Regions from separate parts of the Arthrobacter sp. CJL-S3 genome, predicted to be linked through region 3. Evidence: riboswitches for the same ligand, from Rfam matches in the RefSeq annotation. Region 3 holds a riboswitch; each other region holds the start of a gene.
What was found. A riboswitch is a leader RNA that binds a small molecule or an ion and turns the genes downstream of it on or off. The one in region 3 is predicted to bind thiamine pyrophosphate.
Positions count from the first base shown of each region.

Region 1: it holds a riboswitch for thiamine pyrophosphate, as region 3 does, so the genes downstream of both, AC06G6_RS13870 (FAD-dependent oxidoreductase) here and AC06G6_RS18795 (ECF transporter S component) in region 3, are expected to answer to the same signal.
Region 2: it holds a riboswitch for thiamine pyrophosphate, as region 3 does, so the genes downstream of both, AC06G6_RS11600 (bifunctional hydroxymethylpyrimidine kinase/phosphomethylpyrimidine kinase) here and AC06G6_RS18795 (ECF transporter S component) in region 3, are expected to answer to the same signal.

Region 1 covers NZ_CM160046.1:3,055,475-3,065,286, forward strand. The annotation lists gene AC06G6_RS13860 (thiazole synthase) at 1-451, opposite strand, end outside; gene thiS (sulfur carrier protein ThiS) at 457-693, opposite strand; gene AC06G6_RS13870 (FAD-dependent oxidoreductase) at 690-2,255, opposite strand; TPP riboswitch at 2,249-2,380, opposite strand; gene thiE (thiamine phosphate synthase) at 2,407-3,102, shown strand; gene AC06G6_RS13880 (ferritin-like fold-containing protein) at 3,215-3,886, opposite strand; gene AC06G6_RS13885 (RNB domain-containing ribonuclease) at 3,928-5,493, shown strand; gene AC06G6_RS13890 (DEAD/DEAH box helicase) at 5,795-7,594, shown strand; gene AC06G6_RS13895 (DNA-methyltransferase) at 7,603-8,475, shown strand; gene AC06G6_RS13900 (PHP domain-containing protein) at 8,560-9,405, opposite strand; gene AC06G6_RS13905 (aminopeptidase P family protein) at 9,498-9,812, shown strand, end outside.
Region 2 covers NZ_CM160046.1:2,536,265-2,546,076, reverse strand. The annotation lists gene AC06G6_RS11605 (Rne/Rng family ribonuclease) at 1-1,759, shown strand, start outside; TPP riboswitch at 1,865-1,962, shown strand; gene AC06G6_RS11600 (bifunctional hydroxymethylpyrimidine kinase/phosphomethylpyrimidine kinase) at 1,945-3,600, shown strand; gene rplU (50S ribosomal protein L21) at 3,955-4,263, shown strand; gene rpmA (50S ribosomal protein L27) at 4,325-4,588, shown strand; gene obgE (GTPase ObgE) at 4,704-6,290, shown strand; gene proB (glutamate 5-kinase) at 6,280-7,491, shown strand; gene AC06G6_RS11575 (glutamate-5-semialdehyde dehydrogenase) at 7,518-8,912, shown strand; gene AC06G6_RS11570 (hypothetical protein) at 8,993-9,232, shown strand; gene nadD (nicotinate-nucleotide adenylyltransferase) at 9,288-9,812, shown strand, end outside.
Region 3 covers NZ_CM160046.1:4,087,423-4,097,234, reverse strand. The annotation lists gene AC06G6_RS18840 (Na+/H+ antiporter subunit A) at 1-563, shown strand, start outside; gene AC06G6_RS18835 (Na(+)/H(+) antiporter subunit C) at 560-1,135, shown strand; gene AC06G6_RS18830 (Na+/H+ antiporter subunit D) at 1,132-2,745, shown strand; gene AC06G6_RS18825 (Na+/H+ antiporter subunit E) at 2,742-3,287, shown strand; gene AC06G6_RS18820 (MrpF/PhaF family protein) at 3,284-3,562, shown strand; gene mnhG (monovalent cation/H(+) antiporter subunit G) at 3,609-3,968, shown strand; gene AC06G6_RS18810 (DUF4235 domain-containing protein) at 3,986-4,249, opposite strand; gene AC06G6_RS18805 (DUF4386 family protein) at 4,405-5,169, shown strand; gene AC06G6_RS18800 (heme-degrading domain-containing protein) at 5,161-5,706, opposite strand; TPP riboswitch at 5,901-6,044, shown strand; gene AC06G6_RS18795 (ECF transporter S component) at 6,112-6,786, shown strand; gene AC06G6_RS18790 (ABC transporter ATP-binding protein) at 6,803-8,464, shown strand; gene AC06G6_RS18785 (energy-coupling factor transporter transmembrane component T family protein) at 8,461-9,264, shown strand; gene AC06G6_RS18780 (UDP-N-acetylglucosamine 1-carboxyvinyltransferase) at 9,361-9,812, shown strand, end outside.

The DNA.
Region 1 (9,812 bases), 1.0 Mb from region 3:
CGAAGACCTTGAACCCGCGGCCCACCAGCTGTTCGGTGGCCTCGACGAGTTCCACGGCGTCCGGCAGCAGGGTGTGCTCGTCGGCAATGACTTCCAGCTTCACCCAGTCCGTGTCGAGGGCTTCGCGGGCCAGTTCGGCGGTCAGGACGGCGTCCCTGGCGGTGAAGCAGCCCGCGGTGTTGGGCAGCACGCGGATGTTGTGGTCCAGCAGCAGCTGGAATAGGGACCCGGTCTCCGCGGGCGAGTAGCGCCGCATCGCGACGGTGGTCAGTTCGGTGCCGGAGGCCAGCAGCGCGGCGCCCAGACCGTCCAGGCTCGGCGCCCCGCCGGTGCCCATGATCAGCCGGGACCCCAGCTCCACGCCGTCGACGGTGAAGGGATCTGCCGCGGCCGGTGCGGCTGCCGGTGCCGGGGGAACTCCGGGGGCCGCTGCCCGTGTGGTTTCAGCCATGCTGCTCATCCTCCCTGTACCGCCGTGACCAGCTCGATGTCGTCGCCGTCGGCGAGCGCGGTGCCGTGCCATTGGCTGCGGGGAACGACTTCCGCGTTGCGGGCCACGGCGACCCCGAGTTTTCCGCCGTCCGCGGACCGGCCGTTCGGGGCCAGCGGCCGGCCGGTGATCTGGCTGACGAGGGTACTGACCGAGGCACCCTCGGGGAGCGCGTGCTCGGTTCCGTTCAGTCTGATGTTCATACCGTTTCCTTGCTGTGCTCAGGGGTGGTGTCCGGGCGGGTGGTACTCCGGGGGGCCGTAATTCGGGGTGCTGTGATCCCAGGGGTTGTTTCCGGCGGTCCCGCGGCCGGCGGAACGGTGTCGTGTGTGCGGGAATCCTGCGTGCCGATGTCCTGCGCGCCCGTGTCCTGCGTGCCCGTGTCCTGCGTGCCGCCGGCGAACCGGTCCGGCCTGAAGTGTGCCCAGCGCGGGTCCGCGACGCCGTCCAGGAGCTGCCGGCAGATCTCCGCGGCGGCGGGGGTGAGCAGGATTCCATGCCGGAAGAACCCGGTGGCGATGATCAATCCCGCAACGTCGCCGTGGCCCCCCGGTTCCGCAACGCGGCCCAGCAACGGCGCGTTGTCCGGGGTTCCGGGACGGGCTCTCGCGGTGGACTCGAGCAGTTCCAGTTCGGCGACGGCAGGGACCAGCTGCTGGGCGTCGCGCAGCAGCTGGTAGACACCGCCGGCGGACACGGCGCCGCCGGCGCTGCTTCTGCCCGCCTCGGGGGCGCCGGCCTTGGGGGCGCCGGCAGTGTTGCCGCCGGCCGGGGCCCCCGTCTGACTCTCGGCCCCCAGGGCATCCTCCCGCTGCGTGGCGCCGATCACCACCGTGCCGTCCTGCCGGGGGACGATGTAGACCGGGACGCCGCGGACCAGTCCCCGCACCGTGGAGGTCAGCAGCGGCCGCAGTCTTTCCGGCACCCGCAGCCGGAGGATGTCGCCGTGGACCGGCCGCAGCGGCAACCGCAGCCCTGCGGGCAGGCCCCCGAGCGCCGCGGCGCCCAGGCCGTTGGCCACAATGGTTTCCGTGGCCCGGACGCTGCCGCCGCCGGCGAGGCTGGCACCGACCACCCGCCCGTCCGCCCAGAGCAGGCCGGCGGCGCGCCGGGTGACGGTGTGGCATCGTCCGTCGGCGGCGAGGAGCTTGCCGATCCGGGTGAGCAGCCGGCGGGGGTCCACCTGGTGGTCGGCGGGAATGTCGAAAGCACAGGAGATACCCGGGCTCAGGAGTGGTTCCCGCACCCGCGCCGCACGGACGGTCAGCGGCTCCACGGCGAGGCCGTGCGCCTGCTGGACGGTGCGCAGGTCAGCGAGCGCCCGGCGGTCGGCGGCGTCGGCCCCCACGGCGAGGGTCGGCGTCGTGAGGTATCCCGTGCCGGTGTCCGCCCGTGCGCCTCCGGCGACGGTCTGCCCCGAGTCCAGTCCCGCGGCCGGTTCGCCGTCCAGGGCGGCGGCGAAAGCCGGCCAGAGGCGGGAGGATTCGAGCATGAGCTCCAGGAGCGCTTCCTCCTGGTAGTGCAGTTCACTCACCGGGGCGAGCATTCCGGCGGCGGCCCAGCTGGCGCCGGTTCCGGGGGCGTCGTCGATCAGGGCGACCGAACGGCCTGAGAGTCGCACCGCCCAGGCGATCCCGTGGCCGACAACTCCGCCGCCGATCACGGCAACGTCGTAACATTCCCGGGTTTCGGCGTCATCGGGCGCCGCAGCGTCGGTTGCAGTGTCAGCTGCCGCGGACATGCCGCGGGCGGATGGGGGGCCCATGAAGGATTCCTTCCCTACGCCGGTACTAACCGGATCAGGTCAAGCGGTCGGCTCTGACGCCCTCTCAGCCTGCCGGTGCCGGACGCCTGGGGCGTGACCGGCGGCGGGCTCCCGCGGTATTCGCCCAGTTTAGAGGAACTAGGCTGGAGACATGAGCCAGGATGCCGTCCACACCACTGCCCGCCTTTACCTTTGCACCGGTGCCCGCCGGGACCGCGGCGACTTTGCGGACTTCGTGGACGCCGCCTTTGCCGGCGGTGTTGACATCATCCAACTGCGCGACAAGTCTCTGGAGGCGGCCGAGGAGCTGGAACTCCTGGACGTCCTGCACGAGGCGGCCCGTCGGCACGGCCGGCTCTGGGCCGTCAACGACCGGGCGGACATTGCCTCGCTGTCCGGGGCTCCGGTGTTCCACATCGGGCAGAAGGACATCCCACAGGGGGCCGCGCGGGACTTCCTCGGCAAGGACACCGTGATCGGGCTCTCCACCCACAGCCCGGACCAGGTCGACGCGGCCATCGCCGCCGCCCCCGGCCGCAGCGGCCTGGACTACTTCTGTGTCGGGCCGGTGTGGGCCACCCCCACCAAGCCGGGGCGCGCCGCCGTCGGACTTGAGCTCGTGCGTTACGCGGCCGACTCGGTCCGCCGGGCGGCCGAGTCGGACGAGGGCAAGATCGCCGGAGAGGTGCCGTGGTTCGCGATCGGCGGCATTGACCTCGGAAACGTGGAGCAGGTGGTGGAGGCCGGCGCGCGCAGGATCGTGGTGGTCCGCGCCATCACCGACGCCGACGATCCCGCGGACGCCGCCCGGGCCCTGCTCGCGGTCCTCGACGCCGCAGGGAACTGAACGGCGGAATCACTCAGGGAACGGGACCCGCGGAACTAACGAGCGGAACCGATCCCGGCCAGGACCGCTCAGGACCGGCAGGCGTTGACCGTTCGGGCGGCCGGGCCTCCGGTCAGCCCGCCAGGCCGAGCTGGGTCATACGGCGGGAGTGGTTCGCGGCCAGTTCGTCCATCAGCTCGCGGACAAGTTCCTTGGACCGGTCCTCGTCCGCGCCGATCAGGCCCCCGACGAACGAGTGCTCAAAACTCACCCGCTGCGCCTGGGTCAGCGCTTCCCCGAGCAGGCGTCTGGCCCACAGTGCCAGCCGCGAGGCCAGCCGCGGGTCATCGGCGAGGGCTGCCTTGAGCCGCTCGCGCAGCACCTCCGTGGCTCCCCCGTCGGCCTGGATCTGCTCCACGAGGGCCCGGGTTCCGGCGTCGACGTAGCGGGAAATGGCGCGGTAGAAATCGGCGGAGACGGTGTCGATCACGTACGCCTTCATCAGCGATTCGTACCAGTCCGCCGGGCGGGTGCGTTCGTGGAAATGGTCCACGGACGGCTGGAACGGCAGCATGGCGGCCTCCGCGTCCAGGCCCATGGCGTCGAGTTTGGCGCTCACGAGCTCGTAGTGCTGGAACTCGATCACGGCGAGCCGGCCCAGCACCGCACGGTCGTGCAGGGTGGGTGAATACCGGGCATCGGAGGAGAGCCGTTCGAAGGCGGACAGCTCGCCGTAGGCCATGACGCCGAGCAGATCCATCAGGAACGTGTTGTAACGGGCAGGATCAGCCGGGGATGTGCTCATGATCCAAGACTAATGGCGCAAATGGAGCTAATCTGATTTTCGTGTCCCATCATCGCTTGACCCCGAATGTCCACCAGCAGAAAAACCAACTTGCCGAGGCGCTCAACGCGCTGCGCACGACGCTGGAGCTGCCGGGGCCCTTCCCTGAGGACGCGCTCCGGGAGGCCAAGGAGGCCGTCGCCGGGCACGAGCTCCCGGAGCTGGATTTCACGCATATCGAGTTCGTGACGATCGATCCGGCGTCCTCCACCGACCTGGACCAGGCCCTCTTCATCGACCGCTCCGGTGAGGGCTACAAGGTCTTCTACGCGATCGCCGACGTCCCTTCCTTTGTGGTCCCCGGCGGCGCCCTCGACGCCGAAACCCGCCGCCGTGGCCAGACCTACTACACTCCGGACGGCCGGATTCCGCTGCATCCGGAAATCATCAGCGAAGAGGCCGGCAGCCTGCTCGCCGGCCAGCTCTGCGCTGCGTTCGTGTGGGAATTCGAGCTGGACGCCGCGGCCGAGGTGTCCGGGGTGCTGGTCCGCCGCGCGACGGTCCGCAGCCGGGCGAAGCTCAGCTACCGGGGCGTGCAGGCCGAGCTTGACGCCGGCACCGCCGCGCCCGTGCTGCAGCTGCTCAAGGAAGTGGGGATGAAGCGGGTCGAGCTGGAACGGCTCCGCGGCGGCGCCAGCCTGAACATGCCGGAACAGGAAATCGAACAGCTGGCCGACGGCGGCTACCGGATTGCCGCTGCGCCGCCGCTGCCCGTGGAGGATTGGAACGCCCAGATCTCCCTGATGACGGGGATGGCCGCCGCGGAGATCATGCTGGCGGGCAAGGTCGGAATCCTGCGCACCATGCCGGCCCCGGATGAAGCCTCGCTGGGGCACTTCCACCGCCAGACCCGCGCCCTGGGCAAGCCCTGGGACGGCGAGATGAGCTACGGCGAGTACCTGCGCACCCTGGACCCGACGGACCCGCGCCAGCTGGCGATCGTGCACTCGGCCGGCATGCTGTTCCGCGGCGCCGGTTACACCCCCTTCGACGGAACCGTGCCCGAGGCCGCCACCCAGGCGGCCATCGGCGCTGCCTACGCCCACTCCACCGCCCCGCTGCGCCGGCTGGTCGACCGGTTTGTCCTGGTGATCTGCGAGGCGCTCAGCAACGGCACGGCCGTCCCGGACTGGGCCCGCGAGGCCCTGCCCTCCCTTCCGGGGATCATGGCGACCTCGGACCAGCTGGCTGCCAAGCTGGAGCGGCTCTCCCTCGACACCGTCGAGGCGGCGCTCCTGGTGAACCACGTCGGACAGGAGTTCGACGCCGTCGTGATTTCGGGATCCAAGATGGCCCGGAACGGGAAAAACGCGGACGGGAAAACTGCGAACGGGAAGACCGCGGACGGGAAAACTGCGAACGGGAAGAACGGCAACGGCAGGAACGGCAACGGAGGCGTCGGCACCAAGGCGGGAAACGGCAACGGACCCTCCGGCATCGTGCAGATCGCCGACCCCGCGGTGACCGCCCGCTGCCCCGGCGAACTGGAGCCCGGCACCCAGGTCCGGGTGCGGATTGTGTCCTCCGACATTGCCACCCGCGAGGTCCGGCTGGAGCTGGTGGGTTAGGGAACCGCCGGCCCTCCCGCGCGCCGTCTGCGCTGTCAGTCGGGGATCCGGGCCGGGTACAGCTAGACTGGAAGGGTAGATATGGATGCCCGGTCGTTGATTTCCTTGATTTTCGAATTCAACAAGCCCGCCCCTACGCGATCTTGAGACAGACCCGCTGGTCCCCAGTGCCAGCATTTAGATAGCCCGCGATCGGCTTCCACTGGAATTGCCTGCGCGCCTGAGCGTGCTCCGGAACGGCCTCCCGGCCGGCCCCGTTGAGCAAGCAGCGCAGCCCAAAATGAATAAGGAAACTCCCCTAGTGAGTGAATTGCATACGCACCAGCTTCTGACCGACGAATCCGGAACGGAAACGCTCGAGCCGGAAGAGACCATCATCTCGGACGAGAAGCCGCACGAGATAGCCGAGAAGACCTTCGCCGACTTCAACGTCCGCGCCGACATCGTGGAATCGCTGGCCGACGCCGGCATCACGCACCCCTTCCCGATCCAGGCCATGACCCTGCCGGTCGCCCTCAGCGGCCACGACATCATCGGCCAGGCCAAGACCGGCACCGGCAAGACCCTCGGCTTCGGCATCCCGGCGCTGCAGCGCGTCGTCGGGCCGGACGATGCCGGCTACGACTCGCTGCCCGCACCCGGTGCCCCGCAGGCCCTCGTGATCGTTCCGACCCGCGAGCTCGCCGTCCAGGTCGCCAATGACCTGCAGAACGCCGCCCGCAAGCGCAACGCCCGCATCACCACGATCTACGGCGGCCGTGCGTACGAGCCGCAGGTCGAGGCCCTGACGAAGGGCGTCGAGGTCGTCGTCGGCACCCCCGGGCGCCTCATCGACCTGTACAAGCAGAAGCACCTCGTGCTGAAGAACGTCAAGATGGTCATCCTTGACGAAGCCGACGAGATGCTGGACCTCGGGTTCCTCCCGGACGTCGAGACCCTCATTGCCGGCACACCCGCCGTCCGCCAGACCCTGCTGTTCTCGGCCACCATGCCCGGTCCCGTCGTCGCCATGGCGCGCCGCTACATGACCAAGCCGACCCACATCCGCGCCGCCGACCCGGACGACGAGGGCCTGACCAAACGCGACATCCGCCAGCTGATCTACCGTGCCCACAGCATGGACAAGATCGAGGTCGTCGCGCGCATCCTGCAGGCCCGCGGCCGGGGCCGCACCATCATCTTCACCAAGACCAAGCGCACCGCAGCCAAGGTTGCCGAGGAACTGGTGGACCGCGGCTTCGCCGCCGCCGCCATCCACGGCGACCTCGGCCAGGGCGCCCGCGAACAGGCGCTGCGCGCCTTCCGCAACAACAAGGTGGACGTCCTCGTCGCCACCGACGTTGCCGCCCGCGGCATCGACGTCGACGACGTCACCCACGTCATCAACTACCAGTGCGTTGAAGATGAAAAGATCTACCTGCACCGCGTGGGCCGCACCGGCCGTGCCGGCAACAAGGGCACCGCCGTGACCTTCGTCGACTGGGACGACATGCCCCGCTGGGGCCTGATCAACAAGGCCCTGGGCCTGAGCGTCCCGGAGCCCGTGGAAACCTACTCCTCCTCCCCGCACCTCTTCGAGGAACTCGACATCCCCGAGGGCACCAAGGGCCGGCTGCCCCGCGACAAGCGTGTGCTGGCCGGCGTCGACGCCGAGGTCCTGGAGGACCTGGGCGAGACCGGCAAGAAGAACGCCCCCCGCACGGGACAGGGCACCGGCGGACGTGACAGCGCCCGCACCGGCGGACGCGACAGCGCCCGCACCGGCGGACGCGACGCCGGCGCCACCGGCGGAGGCCGTGACGGCGGCCGCACCACCGGCGGGGGCAGCCGCGACGGCAGCCGCGACACCCGCCGCAGCGGCGGCGCCACCGCCGCCAAGGACAGCGGACGCTCCGGCGACCGCCGTCGTCGTCCGGCCGAGGCTGCTGAAGCCAGCACCGGTCCCGCCGCCGAGGCACCGGCCCGGTCCGCCGCGGCCGCGCCGACCGAGGTCGACCGCGCCACCCGCGCACGCCGCCGCACCCGCACCCGCCGCCACAACGGCGAAGTGGTCGCAGGCGAGGCACAGGCCGGGGCTCCGGCAGGCAGCACCGAGGCCTAAACCCCTACATGACTGACACCGTCTGGGCGCCGGACGGCAGCAACCTGGTGGTACACGCGGACAACGCGGCGTACCTCCCGACGCTGCCGGACGGCGCCTTCACACTCATTTACGTGGATCCGCCCTTCAACACCGGCCGGGTCCAGAAGCGCCAGGAAACCAAAATGGTGCTCAACACCGGCGGCGACGGCGACCGGGTCGGGTTCAAGGGCCGCTCCTACGACACGATCAAGGGCGCGCTGCACAAATACGACGATGCGTTCAGCGACTACTGGACCTTCCTGGAGCCGCGCCTGGTCGAGGCCTGGCGGCTGCTGGCCGACGACGGCACCCTCTACCTGCACCTGGACTACCGTGAGGTGCACTACGCCAAGGTGATGCTGGACGCGATCTTCGGCCGCGAGTGCTTCCTGAACGAGATCATCTGGGCCTATGACTACGGCGCCCGCGCCAAGTACCGCTGGCCCACGAAGCACGACAATATCCTCGTGTACGTCAAGAACCCGGCGAAGTACCACTTCGACAGCGCCGAAGTGGACCGGGAGCCCTACATGGCGCCCGGGCTCGTGACACCGGCCAAACGGGAACTCGGCAAGCTGCCCACCGACGTCTGGTGGCACACCATCGTCTCCCCCACCGGCAAGGAAAAGACCGGCTACCCGACGCAGAAGCCCGAGGGGCTGATCCGCCGCGTAGTGGCAGCCTCCAGCCGGCCCGGTGACTGGTGCCTGGACTTCTTCGCCGGCTCGGGCACCCTGGGCGCCGTCGCCGCGAAGCTCGACCGCAGGTTCGTCTGCGTGGACCAGAACCAGCCGGCCATCGACGTCATGGCCAAACGGCTCACCCCGCACGCCGCCTTCACTGTTTTTCCGGGCAACTAGCTCGCACTACCAACTGACTCGCAGCAAAGGCCGTCCTGAGCGCTCAAAACGGCCCCTGCTGCCAGTCAGTTGGGTCGAAGGGCGTCAGCGCACCACCGGGGTTCCGGTTCCCTGTTCCTCGATCCGGGCAAACACTTCGGGTGAGGTCAGGTTCTCGCCCAGCCGGTTCGGCTTCCCGGCGCCGTGGTAGTCGGAGGACCCCGTGACCAGCAGCCCGTGCCGGTCCGCGAGTTTGCGCAGGAACACCCTGCCCTCCTCGGGATTGTCGCGGTGGTCGATTTCCAGCCCGGCCAGCCCGGCATCGATCATTTCCTGGTAGACCCGCTCCCCCACGATCCGTCCGCGGGCGGACGCCACCGGGTGGGCGAACACCGGCACGCCGCCGGCGGCACGGACCAGTTCGACGGCGAACGCCGGGTCCGGCGCGTAATGCTGCACGTAATAGCGGGAGTGCGAGGTCAGGATGGAATCGAATGCCTCGGTGCGGTCCGCCACCACGCCAGCGGCGACGAGGGCGTCGGCGATGTGCGGCCGGCCCATGGTGGCACCGGGCGCCACGTGGTGGATGACGTCGTCCCAGCTCAGCGGATAGTCCTCCGCGAGGAGGCTGACCATCCGCTCGGCCCGGGTGAAGCGCGCGTCCTTGGCCTTGGTGATTTCCTCCAGCAGCCCGGGGTGCGCGGGGTCGTGCAGGTAGCTGAGGAGGTGCACGCTGATCCCCTCCATCGTCCGGCAGGAAATCTCCATCCCCGGAACCAGCGCCACACCGTGCCCGCGGGCGGCGAGGGCGGCCTCCGCCCAGCCGTCGGTGGAGTCATGGTCGGTCAGGGCGACGACGTCGAGCCCCGCCTCCGCCGCCGAGGCCATCACCGCGCCGGGCGCTTGGGTGCCGTCGGAAACATTCGAGTGGGCGTGCAGGTCGATCTTCACCTCACCAGCCTAGTAGATCGCCCCCGCGGCGCCCGGGACGGACCCCGCCGGCCTGTTGGCCTAAGCCGCTCCGCTGGTGAGACTATGGGACGGTGAAAGATGCAGATAACACCCAAGTCTCCGCTTCCCAGCCCCTCGATGAGCGCGTCAACAACCGCTCGCAGCGGCCCAGCTCCGACGCCTTTAAGGCGTTTATGGCCAGCAACTGGGCACCGTCCAGCGAGCAGCTCCCGGAACGCGACGCCGTCGCCGGCCACGCCGCCACCCGCCGGCGCGCCATCTCGGAGAAGTTCAAGGGCGAACGCCTGGTCATTCCGGCCGGCCCGCTGAAGGTCCGCTCGAACGACTGCGACTACCGCTTCCGGCCGCACTCCGGCTTCGCGCACCTGACCGGCCTTGGCCTGGAC
Region 2 (9,812 bases), 1.6 Mb from region 3:
TTCCATGACCGGAATCTCCCGCAAGCTGCCCGACGTCGAACGCAACCGCCTGAAGCGGATCCTCAAGGACCGCCTGCCGGAAGATGCCGGTGTGATCGTCCGCACCGCCGCCGAGGGGGCGTCCGAGGAAGAGCTCACGCACGACATCAACCGCCTCCGCGCCCAGTGGGAAGGCATCGAGGGACAGTCCTCCTCGACCAAGATCCTCGCCCCCGAGCTGCTCTACGGCGAACCCGATCTGACCATCAAGGTGGTCCGTGACGTCTTCAACGAGGACTTCTCCAAGCTGATCGTCTCCGGCGAGGAAGCCTGGGACACCATCGAGGCCTACGTCACCTACGTGGCGCCGGACCTGGTGGGCCGGCTGGAGAAGTGGACCAAGGACACGGACATCTTCGCCGCGTGGCGCATCGACGAGCAGATCCACAAGGCCCTGGACCGCAAGGTCTTCCTGCCCTCCGGCGGGTCCCTCGTGATCGACCGCACCGAAGCCATGACCGTGGTGGACGTCAACACGGGCAAGTTCACCGGCAGCGGCGGCAACCTTGAGGAAACCGTCACCAAGAACAACCTCGAAGCGGCCGAGGAAGTCGTCCGGCAGCTCCGGCTCCGCGACATCGGCGGCATCATCGTGATCGACTTCATCGACATGGTGCTCGAATCCAACCGCGACCTCGTGCTGCGCCGCATGGTGGAGTGCCTGGGCCGGGACCGGACCAAGCACCAGGTCGCCGAGGTGACCTCGCTGGGCCTCGTGCAGATGACGCGCAAGCGGATGGGCACCGGGCTGCTGGAAGTCTTCGGCGAGCAGTGCGAAACCTGCGCCGGCCGCGGCATCGTCACCCACGACGAGCCGGTGGAGCACCGCCGCGCCAACGTCGTGGCCGCCGAGCACCACGTCCCGCGGACCGAGCACCAGCCCGCCGCCCGGACGGAGCGCAAGAGCCGCCGCCGCGGCAGGGGCGGCCAGGGCGCGGACGAGCAGTCCGCCCCGGCAGCAGTCCACGCCGAGCCCACCGAGGCCGAGCGCCACGCCAAGGCCGAGGCCACCCGCGCCGCGCTGGCGAACATCGCGGCAGCGGCGCACGCCGCCCACCTCCATGACGGCGAGGCAGCCACCGCGCGCGACGCCGGGACCCGCCAGGCCGCCCTCGAGGCAGCCGTCGAGCTGGCCGCGACGGAGGAAGCTGCGGGACGTCCCGCAGCCGTCCTGACGTTCGGCGGCGAGCAGGTCGCCCTGCCGTTCGTGGAACACGCCGACGAGACGAGCGCGCCCTCGCTGACCCTGGATCTCCTGACCGAGGCCTTCGCCCACCTGGGTGAAGCCGAGGCAGCCGCGGCTCCGGCCGCGCAGGAACCGGCTCGGCAGGAACCGGCTCCGCAGGAAAAGGCTCCGCAGGAAAAGGCTGCGCCGGTGAGTGCCCCGGCAACGAAGGCTCCGGCAGCCCGGACCGCAACGGCCGCTCCGGCGCGCACGGGCGGAACCGGACCGGGACGGGCCCAGGCTCCGGGTTCCCAGACCGAGGCTGAAGCCGAGGCCGGCACCTCCCGGGCCCGCCGCGGACGCCGCAACCGCAGCGCCAGCCGCGCGCAGGGCGCAGCCAACGAGACCTCGGTGGAACAGCGCCAGGAAACCCGGCAGACCGCCGCCGTTTCGGTGCATGAGGCCAAGGTCCCGGCAGCCACCACGCCGGCGGCCAAGCCTGCCGCCGGCGAGCCGATCATCCTCGGTGTCGGGGTTCCGGCTTCGGAGCTCTAACACCGGAACAGTTCAGCAAGGCCGCGGGCGCGGTCCGGACGGCGTAGCAATACGACCAGGTTCGGGCCGTGCCCGCGACTTCGTTAAGGGATCCGGCTAGGCTGGGTCCCTGACACGGGGTGCCGCGCATCGAGCCGGCTGAGATCCAGACCCGTTGAACCTGTCCGGTTAGCACCGGCGAAGGGATGTCTCTCTTGACCACCACCTCATCGTTTCTTCCGTGTGTCCCCGCCCCGTCGGCGCCCCGGATCCCTCGGGTGCTCGCGATTGCCGGCTCCGATCCCTCCGGCGGCGCAGGAATCCAGGCCGACCTCAAGAGCATTGCCGCGCACGGCGGCTACGGCATGGCAGCCATCACGGCCCTGACCGGGCAGAACACCCGCGGCGTCAGCGCCGTGCATGTCCCGCCGGCGGCGTTCCTCGCCGCACAGCTGGACGCCATCAGCGCGGACATCACCATCGACGCCGTCAAAATCGGCATGCTGGGGGACGCCGAGGTGATCGACGCCGTCCGCACCTGGCTGGAGAAGGCGCGGCCCGCCGTCGTGGTCCTGGATCCCGTGATGGTCGCGACGAGCGGGGACCGGCTGCTGCAGGAGTCCGCCGAGGCGGCCCTGAAGGCGCTGCTGCCCTACGCGGACCTGATCACCCCCAACCTCGCCGAACTCGCGATCCTGCTCAGGGAGCCCGCCGCCGGGACCTGGGCCGCGGCCCTGCAGCAGGGCAAACGGCTCGCGGCCCAAACGGGGGCCACGGTCCTGGTGAAGGGCGGCCACCTCGACGGCGGCAGCGGCCCCGGGGGCCACCCGGGCAACGAAGGCAGCGAGGGCAGCTCGGGCACCAGGGCCCACCAGGATGGAGCCGCCGGCTGCCCGGACGCGCTGGTCAACACCGTCGGGGTGCTGGCCCAGGACGTCGTTGTGGTGCCGGGGGAGCGGGTGCCCACCCGCAACAGCCATGGCACCGGATGCTCGCTGTCCTCGGCGATGGCGACAGTGCAGGCCAGAATCATGGGACACGACGGGCCGGGGGACTGGGAGGCCGCGCTCCGCCAGGTCAAGCCGTGGCTGCAGGAGGCGCTGCGCGCCTCGGCGGACCTCGACGTCGGCACCGGCAACGGCCCGGTGCATCATTTCCACCACGTCCAGCAGCACACCCAGCACCATGGCGGGACCGGCCGGGTCCCGGCCGAGGGGGCCTTCGCCGCGGCGCTGCGGGACGCGGCCGCCGGGGACCTCGACGCGATCTACGGCCTGGAGTTCATCAGGGCCCTGGCCGACGGGTCGCTGCCGGAGAAGGACTTTGCCTACTACCTCGCCCAGGACGCCCTGTACCTGAACGGCTATTCCCGGGTCCTGGCCCGCGCCGCAGCGATCGCACCCACGGAGGCCGAGCAGCTCTTCTGGGCCCGTTCCGCCCAGAACTGCCTGGAAGTGGAATCGGAGCTGCACCGGACCTGGCTGAGCACCCGCACCGCCGACGTGACGCTGGGGCCGGTCACCAAGTCCTACGTGGACCACCTGCTGGCCGCCACGGTCTCCGGCAGCTACGGGGTGCTGGTGGCCGCCGTGCTGCCGTGCTTCTGGCTCTATGCCGAGGTCGGGGAGACCCTGCACGGGCAGTTCCTCGCCGCCGGCGCCCCGGACGCGCACCCCTATGCGGTGTGGCTGCGCACCTACGCGGATGAGGAGTTCGCCGCCGCCACCCGGCAGGCGGTCGCCTATGCCGACGCGGCGGGACGGGCGGCGTCGGAGAGTGAACGGCAGGCCATGACCGTGGCCTTCCGGCAGTCCGCACGCTACGAGGTCGACTTCTTCGACGCGCCGCGGCTGCACGCCTGACCCGGGGAGCCGGGCGGAGCCTGTACGATAGGTGGGCACGGTTCCGGAAGTCGTTGCGGCAACACCCTGTCCATACAGAGTGGCGCCTATCACGTACCTCCCTTCGGAACCAGCCTCATTTGCGGCCGAAGGCAAAATTAGCGTAGTCTAGATCTTCGGTGCTTACGCCAACACTTGGGTTATGACCTTGAGGACGCTCCACTTGATTTCGAGTGCGATTGTCCACGGGATAGCTCATGGGTCCCCCCGGGGAACCCACCGGCGTAGAGGCACAGCGTGAGCCGGACCAGAAACTTTGGACCCAGGTTCCGCACGCAAATCTAGTAATAAACGTCGAGAGAAGTGAGTTCCCCAGTGGTGTACGCGATTGTCCGCGCAGGCGGCCGGCAAGAGAAGGTTTCCGTTGGAGACTTCGTTACCCTGAACCGCGTCCCCGGTGGAGCCGGCAGCACCTTTGAGTTGCCCGCACTGCTCCTGGTGGACGGTGACAAGGTCACGTCTGCAGCTACGGACCTGGCCAAGGTAAAGGTTACGGCTGAGATCCTTGAGGACCTTCGCGGTCCCAAGATCGTCATCCAGAAGTTCAAGAACAAGACCGGTTACAAGAAGCGCCAGGGTCACCGTCAGGAATTGACCAAGGTCAAGATCACCGGTATCAAGTAACTAATCGTTACGGTTCAGGTTTTCAGCAGATTCCCCAGAATTTTAAGGCAGGCATTTCCAAATGGCACATAAAAAAGGCGCGAGTTCCACTCGCAACGGTCGTGACTCAAACGCCCAGTACCTTGGCGTCAAGCGCTTCGGCGGCCAGGTAGTTTCCGCAGGCGAAATCATCGTCCGCCAGCGTGGCACCCACTTCCACCCGGGCGCCGGCGTTGGCCGCGGCGGCGACGACACCCTGTTCGCACTGACCCCCGGCGCTGTCGAGTTCGGCACCCGCCGCGGTCGTCGCGTCGTGAACATTGTGACTGCTGCAGCTGCAGAGTAACAACAAGTCTTAAATCGGTGGGGCGGGCCATTAGGTCCGCTCCACCGGTGTTTAACCGCATTACAATCATCTTGGGAGTCTTTGGACCCCGGGGAACAGCACTGAGGAGATCCACGTGGCCAGCTTTGTAGACCGGGTAGTACTGCACGTATCCGGCGGTACCGGCGGTCACGGTTGTGTCTCCGTTCACCGCGAGAAGTTCAAGCCGCTCGGCGGTCCCGACGGCGGCAACGGCGGCAACGGCGGCGACGTCATCCTGCGTGTCGACCCGCAGACCACCACCCTGCTGGACTACCACCACGCCCCGCACCGCCACGCCACCAACGGCGGCCCCGGCATGGGCGACTGGCGCGCCGGCAAACACGGCGAAACCCTGATCCTTCCGGTCCCCGTCGGCACCGTGGTCAAGTCCAAGGACGGCGAGGTCCTCGCTGACCTGGTGAGCGAAGGCGCCGAATACATCGCGGCCGCCGGCGGCATCGGCGGCCTCGGCAACGCCTCGCTCTCCTCGCAGAAGCGCCGCGCCCCCGGCTTCGCGCTGCTCGGCATCGAAGGCGAATCCAGTGACGTCGTCCTGGAACTGAAATCCATCGCCGACATCGCCCTGGTCGGCTTCCCCTCCGCCGGCAAGTCCAGCCTGATCGCGGCCATGTCGGCCGCTCGGCCCAAGATCGCCGACTACCCGTTCACCACCCTGATCCCGAACCTCGGCGTGGTCCAGGCCGGCGACGTGCGCTTCACCATCGCCGACGTCCCGGGCCTGATCGAAGGCGCCAGCGAGGGCAAGGGCCTCGGCCACTACTTCCTGCGCCACGTCGAACGCTGCGCCGCCCTGGTGCACGTCCTTGACTGCGGCACGCTCGAATCGGACCGTGACCCGCTCTCCGACCTCGCCATCATCGAGGCCGAGCTGGAAAAGTACGCGGTCGACATGAGCTACAGCGGAGCCGACGGCGAGGTTGTGCCGCTGAACCACCGTCCCCGCCTGGTTGCCCTCAACAAGGTGGACCTGCCCGACGGCAAGGACATGGCCGAGTTTGTCCGTCCGGAACTGGAATCCCGCGGCTACAAGGTCTTCGAGATCTCGGCAACCAGCCACGAGGGCCTCCGCCAGCTCGGCTTCGCCATGGGAGAAATCGTCCAGGCAGCCCGCGACGAGCTCGCCGCCGCCCCGCCGAAGGTGCACGCCCCCATCCTCAAGCCGCGTGCGGTCAACGAATCCGGCTTCAAGATCCGCCGCGAAGAGAAGAACCTCGAACCGCTGTTCCGCGTCTTGGGCGACAAGCCCGTGCGCTGGGTCAAGCAGACCGACTTCACCAACGAGGAAGCCATCGGCTACCTCGCCGACCGCCTGGCCAAGCTCGGCGTCGAAAACGAACTGTTCAAGCAGGGCGCCAAGCCGGGCGACACCGTCGTCATCGGCGAGGACGACGGCGTTGTCTTCGACTGGGAGCCGACCATGATGGCCGGCGCCGAACTGCTGGCCGCCCCGCGCGGCACCGACGTGCGCTTCGCCGACATCGGCGACCGCCCCACCCGCGGACAGAAGCGCGACGAGCAGGTCGAGCGCCGCGAGGCCAAGGCTGCCGCCCGCGCCGAACTCGAAGCCGAGCGCAAGGCCGGAATCTGGACCGAATCCGTCAGCGGACGCCGTGACAAGCCGCTCAAGGAGAGTGGGCTGGGCGCAACAGATGACGAGTAAAGCCGTCACTGCACCCGGTGCGGCAGTCTCCCCGGATCACCGCCGTGCGGCGGAGAGCCGCCCAACGGACACGGCAAGCGGCACGCCGGCCCCCGACCGCTCCGTGCTGTCCGGGGCCCGGCGGATCGTCGTTAAAGTCGGTTCGTCCTCGCTGACATCCATCAAGGGCGGCATCTCCGAAGAGGCGCTGACCGAGCTCGCGGACGCCCTCGCCCATAAGCGCAACGCCGGGACCGAGATCATTCTGGTGTCCTCCGGCGCGATTGCCGCCGGGCTCGCCCCGCTTGGTCTCGCCAAGCGCCCCCGAGACCTCGCCACACAGCAGGCGGCCGCGAGCGTGGGCCAGGGACTGCTGATGGCCCGCTACACGCACGCTTTCGGGGCCCACGGCGTCACGGTCAGCCAGGTGCTCCTCACCGCCGAAGACTTCATGCGCCGCAGCCAGCACACCAACGCCCTGCGCGCCCTGGACCGGCTGCTCAACCTCGGCGTCGTGCCCGTGGTCAACGAAAACGACACTGTCGCGACCCACGAAATCCGCTTCGGCGACAATGACCGGCTGGCGGCGCTCGTCGCCCACCTGGTCCGCGCCGACGCCCTCGTGCTGCTCTCCGACGTCGACTCCCTCTACGACGGTCCCCCCGCGCACGGCGCCAAGCGGATTTCCCACGTCACCGGCCCCCAGGACCTCGACGGCGTGACCATCGGGCGCACCGGCACGGCCGGGACCGGCACGGGGGGAATGGTCACCAAAGTCGAAGCGGCCACTATCGCCGCGGGGTCGGGCATCCCCGCCCTCGTCACCTCCACGGACAACGCCGCCGCCGCTCTGGCGGGCCAGGACGTGGGCACCTGGTTCTCCGTGAACGGCTCCCGCAAGCCGGTCCGCCTGCTCTGGCTGGCGCACCTCGCCTCCGTGGAAGGCACCCTGGTGCTCGACGACGGTGCGGTTAACGCCGTGCGTGACCGCCGCACCTCGCTGCTGCCGGCCGGTATTTCCGCGGTTCACGGGCACTTCGAAGCCGGCGACGCGGTGGAAATGGTCACCCCCGACGGCACCGTGATCGCCCGCGGCCTGGTCAACTACGGTGCTGCCGAACTTCCGCAGATGCTGGGCCGCTCCACGAAGGAGCTCGGCAAGGCCCTGGGCCGCGGTTATGACCGGGTCGTTGTTCATGTTGACGATCTGGTGCTGGTCTGAGCCTGCCGCTCGCCTAAACTGGAAGCATGACTGAGGCCCTCACCCCCCGCTCTGCCGTGCTCGCCGAAAAGCTGTTCGCCGAAGGTCTGCTACCCGCGGACGAACCGGCGGACGCCACCCGCGGGACCGGCCCGGAAATCGCTGCGGAAAGCGGTGCGGCCGGCGACGTCGAGGCAGCCGTCCACGCCATCGCCGACCGCTCGCGCCAGGCTGCCCGCAGCATGTCCCGCGCCAACCGGGCCTGGAAGGACCGCGGGCTCCGTGCCATCGCTGCCGCGCTGCTGGAACGCAAGGCCCAGATCCTTGCCGCCAACACCCAGGACGTCGCAGCCGGCAAGGCCAACGGCACGTCCGCGGCCCTGCTGGACCGGCTCACCCTCACGGACGCCCGCATCCAGGGCCTCGCCGACGCCCTGGAGAACCTCGCCAACCTGCCGGATCCGGTCGGCAACGTGGTCCGCGGCCAGACCCTCCCCAACGGGCTGCGGCTGCGCCAGGTCAACGTGCCCATGGGCGTCGTCGCCGCCATCTACGAGGCGCGCCCCAACGTCACCGTGGACATTGCCGGGCTGGGCCTGAAGAGCGGCAACACCGTCATCCTGCGCGGCGGGACCGCCGCCGCTGCCACCAACGCCGCCCTCGTCACCGTGCTCCGCGACGCCCTCGACTCGGTAGGGCTGCCCGCCGACGCCGTGCAGAGCGTCGACCAGTACGGCAGGGAGGGCGCCAACGCGCTGATGCGCGCCCGCGGCCGCGTCGACGTCCTGATTCCCCGCGGCGGCCGGGACCTGATCCAGTCCGTTGTGACCAACGCCAAGGTGCCCGTGATCGAGACCGGCGAAGGCAACGTGCACATCTTCCTGGACGCCTCCGCGAACGAGGACATGGCCGTGGAGATCCTGCTGAACGCCAAGACCCAGCGGCCCAGCGTCTGCAACACCGTGGAGACCCTGCTGGTCCACTCCGCGTCGACCGTGCTGCCCGCCGTCGCCGCGGCCCTGCGCGCCGCCGGCGTCACCCTGCACGCCGACGAACGGATCCGCGCCGCGCTGCCGGCCACGGTCGACTCAGTCCCCGCCACCGAGGAGGACTGGGCCACCGAGTACATGGACCTGGACCTCGCCGTGGCCATGGTGGACAGCCTCGACGACGCCGTCAAGCACATCCGTACCTGGTCCACGGGCCACACCGAAGCCATCCTGACCAACGACCTCGGCAACGCCGAGCGCTTCATCGCGGAGGTGGATTCGGCCGCCGTTATCGTCAACGCTTCCACGCGTTTCACCGACGGCGGCGAACTGGGCCTGGGCGCCGAGGTCGGCATTTCCACCCAGAAACTGCACGCCCGCGGACCGATGGGCCTGACGGAACTAACCACCACCAAGTGGATCGTCCAGGGCGAGGGCCAGATCAGGTCCTAGCGACGCTGTAACATGGAACAGAAGTCCGTAACGGCGGGGATTCCCGCCGTCGTCAAATCTTGAACTCACTAGGGGAGAACATGCTGTTGCAGCAGATCGCCACCATCGTCAGCGCCGCTGGCGAATCAGGCCACGAGGAACTCGCGCCGATTATCGCTCCGCCGTTCGTCGTCGGTGCTGTGATGTTCGCGGTGCTTCTGGTCATGCTGTTCATCACGCTGTCCTACTCCAACCTGGGCAAGCGCCACGAGGCCGTGGAGGAGCATGCGGATCCGCACCGCCAGCACCCGAACAAGCACGATCACGGCCAAGGGCACTAATATTTCCGCGATCGTGAAGCAGCGCGGCGCCAAGCGCCGCCTGCGTCTGGGTGTGATGGGCGGCACGTTCGATCCCATCCACCACGGGCACCTTGTCGCGGCCAGTGAGGTCGCGGCCAAGTTCGACTTGGACGAAGTGGTCTTCGTGCCGACGGGCCAGCCCTGGCAGAAGATGAGCAAGAAGGTCAGCGAGGCCGAGCACCGCTACCTCATGACCGTCATCGCGACGGCGTCGAACCCGCGCTTCACCGTCAGCCGGGTGGACGTGGACCGGCCCGGACCCACTTACACGATCGACACCCTCCGGGACCTGCACACCCTGCGTCCGGACGCGGACCTCTTCTTTATTACCGGCGCCGACGCCCTGGCCCAGATTCTGTCCTGGAAGGACATCGACGAACTCTGGTCCCTCGCGCACTTCGTCGGGGTCACCCGGCCCGGGCACGTCCTGGACGGCATGGGCCGCAAGGACGTCAGCCTGCTCGAAGTCCCCGCCATGGCGATCTCCTCGACGGACTGCCGCACCAGGGTCGCGGCCGGGAACCCCGTGTGGTACCTCGTCCCCGACGGCGTAGTGCAG
Region 3 (9,812 bases):
CGGCCTCCAGCCGGGACGCCTGGCTGGTCGCCGGCCGGACCCTGGCGCCGGAGCGCCGGTCCATCATCTTCGAAGTCGTCACGCGGCTGGTCTTCCACTCCATGATCGTCTTCTCCATCTATCTGCTGCTGGCGGGCCACAATTCACCGGGCGGCGGCTTCGCCGGCGGCCTCATGGCCGGGCTGGCGCTCACCGTCCGCTACCTCGCCGGCGGCCGCTTCGAGCTGCGCGAGGCGACCCCGATCAGCGCCGGCACCCTGCTGGGCATCGGCCTCGCCACCGCGGCGGCCTCGGGCCTGGTGCCGCTGCTGCTGGGCGGCCAGGTGTTCCAAAGCGCCATCATCGAGTTCTGGCTGCCGGTCTTCGGCGACGTCAAGTTCGTCACCTCCACGATCTTCGACATCGGCGTGTACATAGTCGTGGTCGGCCTGGCCCTGGACGTGCTGCGCAGCCTCGGCGCCGAAATCGACGAACACTTCGAGGAACACCCGCCCGCACCGTCCGACGACGAGCAGGAGGCCGGCGGGATGCCGGCAGAAACCACCGCCAGGGGGAAAGCATGAGCGTCAACCTGACCCTGCTGACGGTCATGGGAGCCCTCTACGCGTGCGGCATCTACCTGATCCTGGAACGCAGCCTGACCCGGGTCCTGCTGGGCCTGATGCTGCTCGCGAACGCCACCAACCTGCTGCTCCTCACCACCGGCGGCTACGCCGGCCTGGCACCGATGTACAGCAAGGACACCGCCGCCGGGGAGTACAACGATCCGCTGCCGCAGGCCCTGATCCTCACCTCGATCGTGATCTCCTTCGCCGTCACGGCGTTTATGCTCGGCATCATCTACCGGACCTGGGTACTGGCCCGCGAGGATGAGATCCAGGACGACGCCGAGGACCGCCGGGTCGCGAAGACGCCCAGCTTCGACCTTGAGGACGACTCCGTGATCCCGGTGGAAACCTCCGAGTTCCCGCTGACCATGCTCGGCTCGGACGGCCAGTCGGTGTCCGATGTTCCCGACGGGGCCGAGGCCACCGTCAAGGTCGCCGGCCGCAAGCTGGACGCCGGGGAAGCCGCCTCGGAGGAACAGCCCGGATCCCTGAATGTCACCCCACCCAAGGAAGGAGGCGGACAGTGAACATTGCCAGCTTCGCCCCGCTCGCCGTCCTCCTTCCCATCCTCGGCGCGGCGCTGACCTTCCTGCTGATCCGGCACTCGCGCGCCCAGCGGACCGTGAGCATTGCGCTGCTGTCCCTGACGCTGCTGCTGGAGTGCTGGCTGCTGGCCTCCGTCTGGAACGGCGGAACGGCGGCGGTCAACATCGGCGGCTGGCTCCCGCCGTGGGGCATCGTGATGGTGGTGGACCAGTTCTCCTCGCTGATGCTGGTGGTCTCCTCCTCCGTGAGCCTCGCCGTGCTGATCTATGCCACCGGGCAGGGCATGGCCGACGGCGACCGGGACGCGCCGGTGTCGATCTTCCACCCCACCTACCTGATCCTGGTCGCCGGGGTGTCCAACGCCTTCCTCTCCGGGGACCTGTTCAACCTGTACGTGGGGTTCGAGATCCTGCTGACCGCCAGCTACGTGCTGATGACCCTCGGCGGGACGGGGCCGCGGATCCGGGCAGGGGTGACCTACGTGGTGGTCTCCGTGGTGTCCTCCGTGCTCTTCCTGATCGCGATCGCCATGATCTACGGCGCCACCGGCACCATCAACATGGCCGACCTCGCCATCAAGCTCGCGGACCTGGACCAGGGCACGCAGAACCTGCTGCACGTGATGCTCCTCGTGGCGTTCGGCATCAAGGCGGCCATCTTCCCGCTGTCCTTCTGGCTCCCGGACTCCTACCCGACGGCGCCGGCCCCGGTGACGGCGGTGTTCGCCGGCCTGCTCACCAAGGTGGGTGTCTACGCGATCGTCCGCACCGAAACGCTGCTGTTCCCGGGCGACACCTTCAATACCCCGCTGATGGTCGCCGCGCTGCTGACCATGATCGTGGGCATTCTGGGCGCCCTGGCCCAGAGTGACATCAAACGACTCCTGTCCTTCACCCTGGTCAGCCACATCGGCTACATGGTGTTCGGTCTCGCGATGTCCTCGGTGGCCGGGCTGGGCGCCGCCGTCTTCTACGTGGCGCACCACATCACCATCCAGACCAGCCTGTTCCTGGTCACCGGCCTGATTGAACGCCGCGGCGGCAGTTCCTCGATGGACCGCGTCGCCGGGCTCGCGAAGCTGTCCCCGATGCTGGCGGTGCTGTTCTTCGTCCCGGCCATGAACCTGGCCGGCATCCCGCCGTTCTCCGGCTTCCTGGGCAAGCTGGGGCTGCTGCAGGCCGGGGTGCAGCTGGGAACCCCGCTGGCCTACGCCCTGGTGATCGGCGGGGTGCTGACCAGCCTGCTGACCCTGCTGGCCATCGCCCGCGTCTGGAACCGCGCCTTCTGGCGCAAGCCCGAGGACGCCGAACACCCCGATCCGGTGCTGCTGGCCGCCCCCGAGGATTCGGCCACGGGCGACCGGGCCGGCAAGACCAACGTCACCCTGCTGCCGAGGACCATGGTGGGTTCCACCCTGGGCCTGGTCATCTTCGGCGTCGGGCTGACCATCTTCGCCGGTCCGCTGTTCAAGGTCGCGGACCAGTCCGCCGTCGACATGCTGGACCGGACCTCATACATCCAGGCGGTCCTCGGCGAGGACGCGCCGGTCCCCGCGATCGCCCAGCCCGAGCCGCGGGTGGTGTCCAAATGAGCCGGAAACGGATCTCGCTGCGGCAGGAACTCCCGCTGCTGGTGTGGCTCGTGATCGTCTGGGGCGCCCTCTGGCGGGACTTCAGCCCCGGGAACCTGCTCTTCGGTGCCCTCATCGCCGTCCTGGTGGCCCGGCTGTTCTACCTGCCGCCCGTGGAACTCGGCGGGCGCTTCAACGTGCTCCGGGCGGTTCCGTTCGCCCTGATGTTCCTGGCCAAAGTGGTGGCGGCGAGCTTCCAGGTCCTCTACCTGGCCGTGGCGAAGTGCCCCAAGGTGATCAGCGCCGTCGTCGCCGTCCCGCTCCGGAGCCACTCCGACCTGCTGGTCACCGCGACCGGCCACATCACGGCGCTGATCCCCGGCTCGCTGGTCGTGGAGGTGGACCGCTCCACGTCCACGCTCTACATCCACGGCATCAACGTCCGCAACGCCGAGGACGCCGCGCAGCTGCGCAAGGACGTCCGCGACACGGAAGCGGGACTGATCAGGATCATGGGCACCAAAGCCGAACTCTCCGCCCTCAACCAGGAGGTGGCGGCATGATGCAGCTGGTCCTGACCGTCACCGCCGTGGTGCTCTCCCTGGCCGCCGGCGGCGCGATTATCCGCATCGCGCGGGGTCCCTCGCTGCTGGACCGGGTGCTGGCCGCGGACGTGCTGCTGGCCATCGTCGGCGCCGCCTTGTGCATCGACATGGCGGCGAACCGGCATCTCAACAACCTCATGCTGCTGGTGGCGGTGTCCCTCATCGGGTTCATCGGCTCCGTCACGGTTGCCCGCTTCGTTGCCGACCGTCGGGAGAAGACCCGTGAATCCTGAGACATTTTCCGGCGACACCGTAATCGACGCCGTCTCGGCGGTCTTTATGGTGGTCGGCGCCCTGATGTCCCTCGCCGCGGCGGTGGGCCTGCTCCGCTTCCCGGACCTCATGACCCGGATGCACGCAGCCACCAAGCCGCAGGTGCTGGGGCTGTTCCTGCTGCTCTTCGCGCTGGGCCTGCAAATGCGCACCTGGTGGGTCTGGCCGGTGCTGGTGGTGGCGTGGATCTTCCAGCTGCTCACCGTGCCGGTGTCGGCGCACATGGTCGGCCGCGCCGGTTACCGGACGAAGCACCTGCACCCGGAGCTGCTCAGCACGGACGAACTGGAGGCTGTGGTGCAGCAGGCGGCCGGCAAGCGCGGTTTCACCGACGACGACGGCGACGAGGCCACCGCGGGGCGGTGAGCTCTGGACAATACGCCCTAAACGACGTCTTGCGACTTGGCGAAGCGGGTAATCGCGCGCTGGGTGCCGCGGTTGGCAAGGACCTGGATGATGGCGCTGACGCCCGCTGAGATCAGCGCGAAGGTCAGGGCCGAGTGCAGCGTGGTGGGCACATCGTCGTCGTGGCCCTTGGGCGGCTGGTTGCCGGTGGCTTTCTCCCAGATGTTGTCAACGAGCTTGGTGCCGACGTAGCCGGCGAGCAGGCTGATGCCGGTGCCGAGCAGTTTGATGAAGATGTTCATTCTTCGCAACTCCTTGTGGGGGAAACAGGGCTTCCCCTAGCCTAGCCTTCCCGGCCGGGCGGTTCGGCCAGGGACGCGGGACCGCCTCTGCTCCGGCTGGCGGCGCGGGACCAACGCCCCTGTTCGGCCGGGCGGGCCCGGTCCTACCTTCGAGCATGGACCAGCCCAACACCCGACCGCGGGGCCACGCCTCGCCGCCCGCCGCGCCATCGGCCGACGGCCAGTCCTGGCGGCGGCTCTATCTCTGGGCCGGCATATCCTCGGTGCTCTTCGTGGCGCTGCTGATTCTCGCCCTGGTCCTGGACTTCGCCGCCCCGCCTCCGGTCCACGGAGGGGCCGAGACGCTGGAATTCATCGCACTCAACAAGGGGATCTACCTCGCCGAACAGCTGCTGTGGATCGTGCCGAACATCCTGCCGGTGCTGGTGTTCGTGGCACTTTTCGTGGCGCTCGCCCCGCTCGACAAGAGCCTGGCACTGCTGGCCACGGTGGTCGGCGGACTGTCGTGGGCGCTGATCCTCGCCGTCCCCGTCACCAGCCGGGGCTCCCTGGTGCTCGTGTACCTGAGTGACCGGTACACCGCTGCGGACGACGACGCAGCCCGGCTCCGCTACGCAACCGCCGCCGAAGCCGTCGTCGCGGAGAACAACACCCCCGCCGTCGTCGGCGTCCTGTCCGCGCTCGGCATCCTGCTGATCTCCCTTGTCATGCTGCAGGGGGTGCTTCCGCGGACCCTCGCGTGGCTCGGGATAACGACCGGCGGACTGGGCGTCGTCGCGGAGGCGCTGCGGCACGCCGTCCCGGAGTTCTACTGGGGTTACGGGGTGCTGTTGTGGGTCTGGTTCGTGGCCGTGGGGCTTGCGCTGATCCGGCTGGCGGCGCGGACGCCCCGGAGCGGCAACCGCGGCTGCTTAGCCTGATGTCCCGGAGCGGCCGAGAATTTCCGAGAGCGCCTCGACCACCAGCTCATGGTCGGCCTTCTGCGGCAACCCGGAGACCGTGACGGTCGCGACCATCCCGGTTCCGCGCAGGTAGATGGGGAAGGCGCCGCCGTGCGCGGCGAACTCCTGCTGGTCGAACCAGGCGTTGTCCTCAATCCTTCCCCCTGCGGCCCGGGCGCGGAGTCCGACCAGCAGCGACGGGACCTCGTACCGCACGGCTGTGCGCTGCTTGGCCCTGATCCAGCGTTCGTTGTCCGGGGTGGCTCCCTCGAGCGCCGCGTGGAACAGCACCTGCTCACCCTTGGTGATATCGATGGCGATCGGGTGCGAACGCCGCCGGCCCAGTTCCACCAGGAGGAGCCCGAGGTCCAGGGCGTCATCCTTGCTGAACGACCGGAACTGCAGCTCCTCCATTTCGGCCAGGATGCGGCCGATGAGCGCACCCAGGGACCCGTGCGGCTGCGGTTCCGCGGAGTCCGGGTCGTAGTCGGGGGAGGACACTGGTGAGTTGGTCAAATGATTCAGCTTCCGTTAGATGGCCGCCGCGGGTGGCCGGCAGGCCGCGGCGTCCGGAGTTCCCGTGCTTGGTGCGACTCTACCAAGCCGGCCGGTGCGGGTCACCGGCGCCGACGCCGGCGGATTGTGACGGCGGGCCCCGGAAAACAACCCGTCACGGGTGTAAACTGGTCCACGCCCACAAGGGCGATATTTAGATACGACAGGGGAGCGCCGCCGTCGGGCATCACCGGAGGAATCCGGGGAAACCACAGGTGGGCGCTGAGAGTGCGGACAGCCGCAGACCCTCGAACCTGATCCGGTTAGTACCGGCGCAAGGGAGTCGAGTTCTCAGAGTGCGCGGGACAGCGGCGGAAGCCGCCGATCCCCGGGTCACTCTCCCCTCCTGTTCCTCAGGAGGACGATATGACTGACACATCAGCCAAGCAAGAACCAGCCGGGCACGAACCATCCAGGCACGAACCATCCGCGACGCCCGCCAAGCGCAGCCACAACTGGCGTGTGGTGGACATTGTGGTGGCCGCGTTGATCGCGGTGGCCGGCGGCGTGATCTTCTGGGCCTGGTCCCAGGGCGCCAACCTCATTTCCGCCCCCGTCAACGCGTTCTACCCGCCGCTCACCGGGCTCTACGCCGGCGGCTGGATGATCCCCGCGGTGCTGGGCATGCTCATTATCCGGAAACCGGGCGCCGCACTGTTCTGCGAAGCCGTGGCCGCCACCGGCGAGCTGATCATGGGCTCGCAGTACGGCACCACGGTGCTCATCTCCGGCCTGCTGCAGGGCCTTGGCGCCGAGCTGGTCTTCGCCGCCTTTATGTACAAGAAGTTCAACCTGCCGGTGTCCCTGCTGGCCGGTGCCGGGGCGGGCCTGTTCTGCGGCCTGAATGATGCGTTTATGCCCTGGGGCTGGAACATCGCCTACGCCAGCGGCGACAAGCTCGCGTACATCATTTTCACCGCCATCTCCGGCGCCGTGATCGCCGGCGGGCTGTCCTGGCTCGCCACCCGCGGCCTGGCCAGGACCGGTGTGCTGAGTTCCTTTGCCTCCCGCCGGGCCGCCACGGAGCCGGTCTTCTCCTGACGTCCGAACACCGACCATGACATCCTCCGATACGGTCCGCCCGGCCGCGGTCACCGCCCGCGGCTGGGGCTGGCGGCACGCCGGCCGGTCCCGGCCCGCGGTCAGCGGCCTGGACCTGGACATCCGGCCCGGGGAGCGCGTGCTCCTGCTGGGACCCTCGGGTGCCGGCAAGTCCACGCTGCTCCACGCCCTGGCCGGGGTGCTCGGCGACAGCTCCGCGGGCGGCGCAGACCCGGCATCCGGCGCCGCGGCGGACGCCGAGGACGCGGACGAGTCCGGCAGCCTGCTGATCGACGGTGCCCCGCCGCGGTCCCGGCGCGGCCGGGCCGGGCTGGTGCAGCAGGACCCGGAAACCCAGGTGGTGCTCTCGCGCCTGGGTGACGACGTCGCCTTCGGCGCGGAGAACCTCTCCGTGCCCCCGGCGGACATCTGGTCACGGGTGGCGGAAGCGCTCGACGACGTCGGGCTGGGCCGGCTGCCGCTGGACCACCCGACGTCGTCGCTCTCCGGCGGGCAGAAGCAGCGCCTGGCGCTCGCCGGCATCCTGGCGATGCGCCCCGGGCTGATCCTGCTCGACGAACCCACCGCCAACCTCGATCCCGCCGGGGTTCTGGAGGTCCGCGACGCCGTCGGCCGCTGCCTGGACAAAACCGGCGCCACCCTGGTGGTGGTGGAGCACCGGGTCTCGGTCTGGAAGGACCTCGTGGACCGGATCGTGGTTCTGCAGCCCGGCTCGGCCACGGACTCCGCTGTGCTGATCGACGGGCCGCCGGACCAGGTCCTGGCGCAGGCACGGGACATGCTCACCGCAGCGGGCGTCTGGGTGCCGGGTTACGTGCCCCCGACCCGCGCGCGCGGCGGCACCCGGGAGACCGGGCACCCCGGCGCAGCCGGGGCATTAGCGGCGGGCGCCGGCGCCGCGGGGCAGCTGCTGCTGGCCGCGGAGGACTTGGCCGTGTCGCGCGAACGCCCGCGGCGGTCCGGCCTCCGCGGCGGCTTCCGTCCCATCCCGCCCAAGCCCGTCCAGTCCGGCATCACGGCCCAGGTCCGGGCCGGGGAGGCCCTGACCATCACCGGGCCCAACGGCTCGGGGAAGTCCACGTTCGCCCTCACGCTCGCCGGGCTGCTCGCGCCGGTGTCCGGCAGGGTCTCCGCCACCGTGGAACTCAGCGCCGGCGCCGGGATCGATCCGTACCGGTGGAAGGCCCAGCAGCTGATCGCGAGGATCGGCACCGTGTTCCAGGAACCCGAGCACCAGTTCGTCACCGGCCGGGTGTTCGACGAGCTGATGTTCGGACCCCGGCACCTGGGCCGCGGCGAGGAGCGTGTGGACGAACTGCTGGAGCGGCTGCGGCTGACGGAGCTGGTGGACGCCAATCCCTACACGCTCTCGGGCGGAGAAAAGCGGCGCCTGTCGGTGGCCACCGTCCTCGCCGCCCATCCCCGGGTGCTCGTCCTGGACGAACCCACCTTCGGCCAGGACGCCAACACCTGGGCCGAGCTGGCATCCTTCCTCTCCGAGCTGCTCGACGACGGCACCGCCGTCGTGTCCGTGACGCACGATGCCGAATTCAGCGCGGTCCTCGGCGGCACCGAGCTGAGCCTCCGGGCCCCGGAACACCGGGAACCGGACCGGGACCCGGGACCCCGGCAACAGGGGAAGGTGGCCGCGCCATGAGGCAGGAACTGACGCTGCGCGGCAACCAGGCCGTGCTGACCCGGGCCAACCCGCTGGCGAAATTCACCGCCGTCATGCTCATCACGATGGTGCTGGCGCTCTCCATCGACTGGGTGTCCGCCTCGGTGGCCCTGGCGTTCGAGCTGGCGCTTTTGCCGCTGGCCGGACTGACCCTCGCCCTGCTCTGGCAGCGCGGCTGGCCGCTGATCCTGGCCGCCGCAGTGGGAGGCTGGAGCACCACGATCCTGGCCCCCGACAGCGGGAGTATCCTGTTCGACGCCAGGATCTGGTCCATCAGCGAAGGCTCCCTCGAGCTCGGGGTGGGGTTCATGATCCGCGGCCTGGCCATCGCGCTGCCGGCGGTGCTGCTGATGAGCTGCACGGACCCCACGGACCTGGCGGACGCCCTCGCGCAGAAGGCGAAGCTGCCGCACCGTTTCGTCCTCGGAACTTTGGCCGCGATGCGGCTCGTGGGACTCATGGCCGAAGAATGGCAGACCATCGGCATGGCCCGCCGGGCCCGCGGCGTGGGCTCCCACGGGAATCCGCTGCAGCGGCTCCGCGCCACCCTGGGGCAGAGCTTCGGGCTGCTGGTGCAGGCCGTCCGCCGCGCCTCCCGGCTCGCGGTCACCATGGAGGCCCGGGGTTTCGGCGGCGCGCACCGGACCTGGGCCCGGAAATCGACGGTCAGCGGCGTGGACGCCTGGGTGCTGCTGGGCGGGGTGCTGATTGCCGGGGCCGCCGTCGCCGCCTCGCTGGCGGCGGGAACCTGGAACATGGTCTTCCTCGCCCGGCAGTAGCTGCGGTTATCGCACGGCGCGGGTATTCCTGTGAGATTAACGGCATTCCGGGCGGAATTCAGGAGTTTATTAGATCATTCGTGATATTTTCCGGATATGACTCAAGAGACTGCTGAAGAAGTTGGCGCCCTGCTCCGCGACGCCCGTGGCCAGAAGGGCTGGACCCAGGGCCAGCTCGCCGCCGAGCTGGGAACCAGCCAGAGCGCGATTGCCCGGATGGAACAGGGCAAGCAGAACCTGAGCCTGAAAATGATCCAGCGGCTCGAATCCATTTTCGGCCGGAGCATTGTGAAGGTGGGTCGGCCGGCCATGACGCACCTCCGGGTCGAGGGCGGCCGCACCCTGTCCGGCTCCGTGGACGTGAACAGCAGCAAGAACGCCGGCGTCGCCCTGCTCTGCGCCAGCCTGATCAACCGCGGCACCACGACCCTGCGGCGGCTCGCCCGGATCGAGGAGGTCAACCGGATCGTCGAGGTGCTGACCAGCATCGGCGTCGAATGTACCTGGCTCAACGCCAACGACCTGCAGATCCGCCGCCCCGCCGTGCT